DNA from 3 places in the Chryseobacterium carnipullorum genome. Region 3 is predicted to be linked to each of the others. Evidence: riboswitches for the same ligand, from Rfam matches in the RefSeq annotation. Region 3 holds a riboswitch; each other region holds the start of a gene.
What was found. Region 3 has a riboswitch for S-adenosylmethionine ahead of EG346_RS03510 (alpha/beta fold hydrolase). Riboswitches for the same ligand answer to the same signal wherever they lie in the genome.

Region 1: another riboswitch for S-adenosylmethionine. It lies ahead of EG346_RS07915 (TonB-dependent receptor domain-containing protein); the one in region 3 lies ahead of EG346_RS03510 (alpha/beta fold hydrolase).
Region 2: another riboswitch for S-adenosylmethionine. It lies ahead of EG346_RS07545 (TonB-dependent receptor plug domain-containing protein); the one in region 3 lies ahead of EG346_RS03510 (alpha/beta fold hydrolase).

The regions. Positions count from the first base shown of each region.
Region 1 covers NZ_CP033920.1:1,711,453-1,714,741, forward strand. The annotation lists gene EG346_RS07910 (outer membrane beta-barrel protein) at 1-1,609, opposite strand, end outside; SAM-I-IV-variant riboswitch at 1,732-1,829, shown strand; gene EG346_RS07915 (TonB-dependent receptor domain-containing protein) at 2,117-3,289, shown strand, end outside.
Region 2 covers NZ_CP033920.1:1,631,207-1,634,495, forward strand. The annotation lists gene EG346_RS07540 (alpha-amylase family glycosyl hydrolase) at 1-973, shown strand, start outside; SAM riboswitch class I at 1,083-1,191, shown strand; gene EG346_RS07545 (TonB-dependent receptor plug domain-containing protein) at 1,288-3,289, shown strand, end outside.
Region 3 covers NZ_CP033920.1:751,864-755,152, reverse strand. The annotation lists gene EG346_RS03515 (MGH1-like glycoside hydrolase domain-containing protein) at 1-999, opposite strand, end outside; SAM riboswitch class I at 1,188-1,294, shown strand; gene EG346_RS03510 (alpha/beta fold hydrolase) at 1,356-2,294, shown strand; gene EG346_RS03505 (ACT domain-containing protein) at 2,356-3,289, shown strand, end outside.

The sequences.
Region 1 (3,289 bases), 960 kb from region 3:
CAATCTGGGCGACCTGATTTTTAGCAGAACTTACGCTGTACCCGATAAAAGCATAATCAAAAGCTGAAACTTTTACTTCATAATTGTCAAATATCGTAGGCTGAAGATCCGGATTACCTGTTACCTGGGTGTTCGGGCTGCCAAATGTTACGTTATTCGGGTTAAGGGCAGAAATACTGGGAAGGCTGATCTTTTTATTGTAGTTCGCTGCAATGTAAACCTGGTTCATCAGGTTATACTGTACGCTGGCATTAGGAAAAAGCTTAAACTTATTGAATGTGGTAAGATCTCTTTCAAGAATAGCGCCATCCTTTATGGTTCTTGTAATTCCTGAAATATCATAATTTTCAGCACGGGTACCTAATATAAAGTCAAACTTCTTAAGCTTTGCCTGGAATTCAAGATAAGTAGAAGCGGTTTGTCTCTGGTATTCTAAATTGGTAAGTCCTTTATTTTCTGTATCATAATCCTGTCTTTCATACAAACCTCCCAAGCTCACTTTTCCACCGTCCATAAGCTTTATTGGCTGTGAATAATCAATTTTGAAGTTTGCTACCCTCATATCTGATTGATTGTCAAGTACATTTTCCCCACGATAAAAAAGGAAAGGTTCTAAAGGGGTAGCGTCAGTGTAGAAACCTCTCTGGAAGAAATTATCCTGAGAGAATTTGGAGGTAGACTTTGTATATCCGAACTGGAAGTCCAGCTTTTGAGATTTGTCACTGAAGCGCTTCTGATACGTCACAACAGCCTCCTGTCTCAGGTTGTTGGTATGAGCCACATCTGATGCTTCATAATCAGCTTCACGGTAGGTGATAGGATTAATGTTCACAAGGATGTCGGCAAGCCCTCTACTCGCAGTATAATTGTCGTTATTATTGTGATAAATATCGTAGTTCACTAATAATCTGTCCTGTCCAAGATCAAAAGTCAGACCGGATTTAGCAAAATAACCTCTCCCTATTCTGTCTGTATTATTGTGCAGTATAACATCCTGATCACCGTTCAGCATACTTTCACGGTAATTCTGGCCCACATTCAGCTGCCAGCCGAATAGTTTATTTCTTGCATTCAGATTCACAGAATGGGTTGTTCTGCTTCTGAACTTATCGTAGTTGGTAAAAGAGTAATTTCCCGAATACGTTGCCGTTAAATACTTATTGGCGTTTTTATTCGTGATGATATTCATGATCGCCCCTCCGGAGGTGGCAGGGAATTCTGCTCCCGGCTGCGTAATCACTTCAATTTTTTCTACTGAATTGGCCGGCATTCCTTCAAGGAAAGAATTTAATTCATTGGAGGTAATATTAAGAGGTCGTCCGTTCAGATATACATCCAGGATTTTCCCCTGATACATCATTCCCGCAATATCGGTAGCGACCAGTCCCGGAAGTTTTTTGATGCCCTCAAGAACGTTACCGTTATTCAGCTGAGGCTGTTCAGAAAAGTCAAAGATAGTACGGTCTGCTTTCTGTTCAACGGCTTTTTTAGTTTTGGTAATGACAACGCCTTCGATCTGCTTTTCTTTCTCTGGACTGCTCGTGCTCTTTTCCTGTGAATAAGCGAAAAAAGACCCTAAAAGGGATAAAGCTAGTATAGTTTTTTTCATAATGTTTTTTTACTACTCTTCAGTTAGACGTAAAAAAGAGCAATTTGTTACGGCAAAATTTGCGAAAAGTTAAATTTTTAAGCAATTATTTTTTTTATTCCGAAATAATTATATCTTTGCCAGGTAATTATCAAGAATCTCATAGATGGGATAGCAACCTGCAAAACAAGCAAGGTGCTACAATAGATAAGCCGGTATGCCCGGAAAAAATGTTTATTCTCTATTTCTTCCCATCTTGACATTTTTGTTTTAAAAATAAAATCAATGTTTAAAGACAAGGGAAACCTCAAGACCAATTTAAATTTTCGTTTCTCAGATCATGAAGTGTCACTTCGTTATTCTGACCTCTTTTCATGCCATTTCTACATGCGCATGGGTTGTTGTTTCTAGACTTCTTTAAAAAATAATACTTCCATTTTGGCTTTTTAAAAGTAACCTTACAAGAAGGTTGCAGGAATACTATTGCCAAAAATCAAACAAACAATTACTCAAAAAAATAGAAAACACATGCGCAATTTCGAGAAAAAAACAATCATAGCTTCAGCAGCTCTTATCTCAGCATTTTACTTTGGACAGTCGGATTCTGCAACATCCAAAAAAATAGATGATGTAGTCATCCTCGGATCAAGAGGAGCCGGAAGATCTCTTACAGACACTCCGGTTCCCGTAGATATCATCAATATTTCAAAGATCTTAAGACAAAGTCCTGTTAACAATATCAGTCAGGCCCTCAATTATGTAGTGCCTTCATTTTCTTCCACTTCACATACGGTCAATGACGGAACCGATTTTGTAGATCCCGCTCTTCTCAGAGGACTGGGTCCGGATCAGGTTCTGGTCTTGCTTAATGGTAAAAGAAGATATCAGTCTTCATTGATCAATGTGACATTGACTCCGGGAAGGGGTTCGGTAGGAACAGATCTTAATGCAATCCCTGCTTTTGCTCTGGAGAAAATAGAAGTACTAAGAGATGGAGCGTCTGCTCAATATGGCTCTGATGCCATTGCAGGAGTCGTGAATTTAGGACTCAAAAAAAGATTAGGGCTTTCAGGACAGGTTTTCCTTGGAGGATACGCTTCCCCTGTCGCCAATAATTTTTCCGGAGGAGTAGACGGGCAGACGATCTCCGCAGATCTGAATTACGGAGCTAAAATAGGTGAGAAAGGCTTCATTAATGTTACCGGATCGGTACAATACCGTGATCCGTATTCAAGAGCGGGCGTCCGTCATGGAGACATCTATAACGCTTATAATGCCATTAATTACAGAGCATTGCAGGATGGAGTCAATATCGATGGATTATATAAAAATATTACCAATACTTCCAACAGCCAGCAGATCATCAATACCGTCAAACAATATGCCTCGCAGGTAGGCTATTTTTCACAGGATTTCAGAGATCAGATTTCAGGAGCGAATAGTATTGCTGCCCTACAAGGTTTGCTAGGGAAAGATTTTACTAACGATGAGCTTAGTTACAGAGGCCTGGAAAGAAAAGATTTCAGCCTGAGAGCGGGGCAGTCTAAGCTGCAGTCGGGGCAACTTTATTTCAATTCTGAAATTCCGGTGAATGAAGACTGGAAAGTCTATTCCTTTGGAGGATACAGCTACCGTTTGGGAAATGCCGGAGGATTCTTCCGTCTGCCCAACACGGAAAGAAATATCAATGCGGTTACCCCG
Region 2 (3,289 bases), 880 kb from region 3:
AATGGGCTATAAGGATAACAGCAATTATGACAGAATGAATCACAGTCTTCATGGTTTTACCAATAAGAGTGCCGTAGGATATGGAGAAAGTCATGATGAAGAAAGATTAATGTTTAAGAACCTTGCGTATGGTGCCATTAACGGAAACTACAATGTGACCAACCTTACTACTGCTTTAGAAAGAATGAAAACTTTTGGGGCGACATTTTTTACCATTCCCGGTCCTAAAATGATCTGGCAGTTTGGAGAATTGGGTTACGAATTCAGTATCAACCGTTGTGCAAACGGTACGATCAACAGCGGATGCAGAACCGATGAAAAACCTGTTGCCTTTACACTAGGCTATGATACGAATGCCAGCAGAAAAGCGGTATATGATACCTGGGCTAAAATCATCAATATCAGAAATAGCCACCAGGTTTTCAAGTCTAAAACATACACAATAGAATCCAACAACCTTACCAATGACCCGGAGGGCCTGATCACGAGGATTTATGTATATGATAATACCCTGAATGGAATGAAAAACGTTGTTGTGCTGGCCAATTATACCACGTCCGCACAAAATGTTATTCCTTATTTTCCGTATGCAGGGCAATGGCAGAACCTGATGGATAACACGATCTCGAATTTTGCTTCTACCACAACTCCTATTATGTTGCAGCCTGGAGAATTCAGGGTTTTTGGAAATTACTCCGGAGCACTTGCAACCGTTGATGTCAACGCAATGAATAAATTATCACTTCAGATTGCAGATAATCCCGTAAAAAATGGTTTAGTAAAATTGATTTACCACAAAGTGAAAAACGGAGACATCGTTATTTTTGACATGAGCGGCAAAAAAATGGATTCATTTCAATTACCTCAGGAAAACGGAACTTATGAATTGAAGTTAGCCTATCCTTCCGGAACCTATCTGGTTCATTTACGGTCTGAAACAGGCACAGCTATCCAGAAGATGGTGATTAAATAAATGGAAAAAAGAGGGATGATGAAAGGACATGATCCCTCTTTTTTATTCACAGCACAGAATATATAAATCTACTTTTTGGTAATTAAAAATATTAGTCTACTTTTGCAGTAGATTATCAAGAAAGGTGGAGGGATTTGGCCCTATGAAACCTTAGCAACCTGCACGTCTCTAAAAAGTGTAAAGGTGCTAATTCCAGCCCGTTGTGGGGAAGATGAGAAAAGTCAATATTCTGGCAGCAATTCCATTTCTTGAAGTCTTTTTATATCTGCGGATGAGGTCCGTAGAAGTATATTATTAATTTATAAGAACGAAAGATGAAAAAATTAAGCCTGTCTGTTATACTCTTGGGATCCGTTTTGGTCAACGCACAGGAACAGGAAAAAGGAACTCAGATCGAAGATGTGGTCATTGTAGGAAACCGGAATGCCAAAAGAACAAAACTGGAAACCCCGGTTCCCGTAGACATTATCAATATAGAAAAACTGCAGAGATCTGCACCGCAAACTACAGTTCAGGATCTTCTGAACTATGTGATCCCTTCATTCAACGCGGTAAGACAATCAGCTTCTGACGGCACGGAACATATTGATCCCGTAAGTCTGAGAGGAATGGGACCTGATCAGGTGTTAGTACTCGTCAATGGCAAAAGAAGGCATACCAGCTCACTGGTGAATTATCAGAATACGGTCGGAAACGGATCTGTAGGAACGGATCTCAGTACTATTCCGGTGATTGCTATTGACAGGATAGAAGTTCTGAGAGACGGTGCGGCAGCACAGTATGGTTCAGATGCTATTGCAGGGGTTGTGAATATCATCCTTAAAAAAGATATTGGAGCGTCGGCATCGGCATCTTACGGAATTACTGGAAGAAACGACGGGGAAACTTATCAGACAGGAATCAACTATGGATCCTCTCTTGGAAAAAAAGACAGTTACATCAATCTCTCACTGCAGTTGAGTCACCGGGGTAAGACTACAAGAACTCAAAATCATGATCTTGATATTTTCGGAGATAATTTTGCGTATGAATTTGCAGATGATCCTGATGCAGCGAGAGCAGCTGACGATCAAAAAATAAGAGAACGGGGATTGACGCGTAATGATTTTAACTTCCAGATCGGAGATGCTCAGATCAGACAGGCACAATTGTTTTTTAATTCAGAATATCCTTTGAGTGAAAACTTCAAACTTTATTCTTTCGGAGGTTTCAGTATTAAAGAAGGAAAAGGATTTGGTTTCAGAAGGCTGCCAAGTGAAACATCTAATGTGGTTTCTTCTATTTATCCAAACGGATTTCAGGCCTCTCTGGGATCACAGGTCTACGATTTCTCCTATGCTTTAGGAGCTAAATATAATGTAAACAACTGGCTGATTGATTTAAGCAATACTTTCGGAAGCAATACGTTCAATTATAATGTGAATAATACCAATAATGCTTCGTTGGGAGCGAAATCTCCAACAAGTTTTTATGCAGGAGCTCACAGTTTCCTTCAGAATACTGTCAATCTTGATATATCTAAAAATATCAATCAGTTTAATGTAGCCTTTGGAGGAGAATTCCGTTTTGAACAATATCAAATCAAAGCAGGAGATGAAGCTTCTTACACCCGTTATGACATCAATGGGAATCCTTCCGGCCCTGATTCTACGGTTGAAGGCAATGGGGGTTCACAGTCATTTATAGGTTTTTCACCGGATAATGCCTTGAAAAAATCCAGACATTCAGCAGCGGTATATGCAGATGTTTCTTATGATCTTGCTAAAAAATTAAATATAGATCTTGCCGGGAGATTTGAAAACTATTCAGATTTTGGAAATACCCTGAACGGAAAACTGGCATTGAGATATGAATTTGTAAAAGACTATGCTATAAGAGCAGCGGTGGGAACTGGTTTCAGAGCCCCCTCCCTTCAGCAGCAATATTTTAACAACTCCTATGCAGATATTTCTACTTCAGGATCTGGCATTGTGACCAAAGGGATTTTCAGAAACGACAGCGATGCGGCAAAAGCGCTTGGATTCGATACATTAAAGCAGGAAACATCAGTCAATGCCAGTGCTGGATTTGCTGTAAAGCCAGCCAACAGACTACTGATCACAGTTGATGGATATTGGATCAGGGTAAAGGATAGAATTGTGATCACCAGTAATATCACAGATCCAAGACTGGCGGAGTATAACGTAGAAAGCGGAAGGTTTTTCGCCAATGCTATTGATACCGAGACAAAAGGCGTTGATGTGGTAGTAACGTATGACTGGAAAGTAGGCGGTGGAAATTTAAATATCAATCTCGCAGGAAATTATACTGAGACAA
Region 3 (3,289 bases):
CGTCTCAGCAATTCTTCTGGCAAAGATCTCGTCAAACTGATCAAAAGGACCGTCAATTTCCTCAGGACATAGCCTGAAATCAAAAGTTTTCGATTGTCCAGCTTCAATACAATCATCAATGATAAAAGAACCTTTACTTCCTCGTTTTTCAGGATTTACCGTATTACTTCCATAAACGATATGATCATTAATTCCGTCCTTGAAGTACGTATTTCCGGTATAAGGCGCTCCATACAATTTAGGGGCATTGGTTTCATTTTCACAAAACGCACTTTTCGCTGCCAGATTTCTCGAATAGATTTTTTTGATCGAGATGCTGTCATGGTTAATATCAATGCATCCGTCGAACGAAGCATTCATCTGTCCTTTATAAGTATTGTAGCCCCATTTCCAGTTATTTCTGAACCAAGCAGTCGGTGCTATTACAATAGGAGCATCTTGTTTGCTTCTGTTATGAACCGTTACTCTTGCCAGAATATCATTGTGATCCGCTTTACAGTATTCAATGAAAATATCAAAATATTCATCATTGTCAAAAATTCCCGTATCAAAAATCTCGTATTCAGGTTCCTTTTTGCTTCGTCTTCCGTTTTCAGCCACCAGATCATCATAGGGAAATGCATTGATCGGATATTTGTATACCATTTTCATATAACTATGAGTAGGCGTATTATCCAGGTAATAAAAGATCTCTTTAATATCCTCCCCGTGGTTTCCCTGAGGATTACTCAGTCCGAAGAAACGTTCCTTGACTATTTTATCTTTTTTGTTCCAGAATGAAAATGCAAAACAGAAAATCTGTTTCACATCAGAGATTCCGGCGATGCCTTCTTCTCCCCATCTGTAGGCGTAGCTTTCTGCATTATTATGGTTGGCGTAATGCCATGCATTTCCGTTCGGGCTGTAGTCTTCACGTACATTTCCCCACTGCCGGTTGCTTACGTACGGACCCCAGTTTTTCCATTTGGAATCTTGTAATCTTTCTTTTTCAACAATCATATTTCATCACTTTTTTCAATACGAAGGTAGTTTTTTTGAAAAATAATTCCAATTCCTTTCATCTGAAGAATTCTTAACATAGCCTTGAAACACTTATCATTACAGGCTTTTTTAATATTAAATATTTTTTTTTGAAAAATTAAAAAGAAAAGACTTATCTTTGCAGAGCGTTCATTCAAATATTGAAAATGTTATCAAGAAAGGTTGAGGGATTAGACCCTATGAAACCTTAGCAACCCTTTGTGCAAGCAAAGAAGGTGCTACGTTCTACCAATTTATTTTGGACAGATAACTTACTGAAGTTCTTTTCAGCCATTTCCTGTGGCATTTTCAATTGTATTAAAATAATAATAGAATTGAAAACAGAACTAAACTATATACATCTTTCGTATCAGAATCATTCCCAAAAGGAATACCATATCCCGTTGACTTATCAGATCTTCGGGAAAGACCTGTTTACCGCACCTCTTATATTGGTTAATCATGCTTTAACCGGAAATTCAAATGTCTCCGGAGAAAAAGGATGGTGGAAACAATTGATTGGTGAAAATCATGTGATCGATACGAATAAATACACAGTTCTCTGTTTCAATATCCCCGGAAACGGATATGATCATTTTTTAATTGACGAATACGAAGACTTCACCCCTTCAGATATTGCTCAAATATTTTTGAAAGGGCTCGAAGCTTTACATATCAAAAACATATATGCCATTATTGGAGGCTCTCTCGGAGGAGGAATTGCCTGGGAAATGCTTTCCAGACAGCCACAGCTCGCAGAGATATTCATCCCCATTGCCTGCGATTTTAAAACGCATGACTGGCTTCACGCACAGTGTCTGGTTCAGAAATTTTTGCTGAACGGAAATGACGAACCTCTGCAGAAAGCAAGGATTCACGCTATGCTGTGTTACAGAACTCCCCAGTCTTTAAATGACAGATTTCAAAACAGATATCATCAGGGAAATCAGCGGCTAGAGTCAGAAGACTGGCTTGTCTATCACGGTAATTCATTAAACGATAGATTTAGTTTAGAGTCTTATAAGCTGATGAATCATTTGCTGATGAATATTAATACCCACGAAGATCAACTGGAAAAAATCGGAGCACGAATGCACCTGATCGCTGTAGATACAGATTTATTCTTTCCTGCCTCAGAAATTCGAATGTGCTTTGAAAAGCTGAAGGCGAAAAAGAAAGATGTTTTCTATCATGAGATACAGTCTATTCATGGCCATGATGCCTTCTTAATGGAATACGAACAATTAAATAATATCATAAATAATATTTTGTAGAATGAAATGGCGCGGAAGCGAAGTTTTATCTGACAAATGACAAACAAAAAATTAGAAACAGATGAAAAATGCGAAAGAGATTAAGTTTTTAAAAAACAGATCAATCATCAAATTTGAAGGAGAAGATTTCTTAGGTGAAATCGGGATCGACGGAAGGATTTTTAAGGCGCTTACCTTAGCGCGAATCAGTGTAGGGGTAATTTCCCAGCAGGCTATTGAAAACGGACTTTCTATTCTGGTCAATGAGGCAGATGCAGAAAAAGCGGTTGCCTGTCTGATTGATGAATTTGAAGCAGAAAGAAAATCAGGAAAGGTTTCACAGATCTATAGCATTAATAATGTTTCCGTACTTGGATTTGTAGCGGAAGATTTCAATAAAGTTTTGGCAGAATTGGCCAGAAATAATGTTTTCCCTCTTCTTTTAAACCAGGTTGCAGGAGAAAACAGAGTCAATATTGTAGTGACCTCCTCACAGGATGAAAAAACGAAGAATGTTATTGAATCTGAAATTTTCAATAAACCTAAAACCGTTCATTTGGCAATTATTGGTCATGGAAACGTGGGGAAAACTTTAATAGAACAGGTATTGCGGTCTTCAGAAGAAATCAGAAGACGTAAAAAAATAGACCTTAAGGTAGTGGCAGTAGCCAATTCAAGAAAAATTGCTTTCAATAAAAAAGGCTTTAATGCAGATTGGAATGATGAGGTTTTAACAGCACAACATCCATCCAATGTTGAAGAGCTGATCAGCTTCTCAAAAGAAAATCAGCTGGAAAATCTTATCGTTGTTGATAATACTGCGAGTAAAGATTTTGTGAAAAACTATCATGCCCTTGCTGAAAACGGTTTTGATCTGGTTTCTTCCAATAAAATTTTTAATACACTTCCCATCGAGGAATACCGTAAACTAAGATATACGTTGAGTAAAAATAACAGACGTTATCTTTATGAAACTAATGTAGGAGCAGGTCTTCCATTAATTGATACCATAAAAC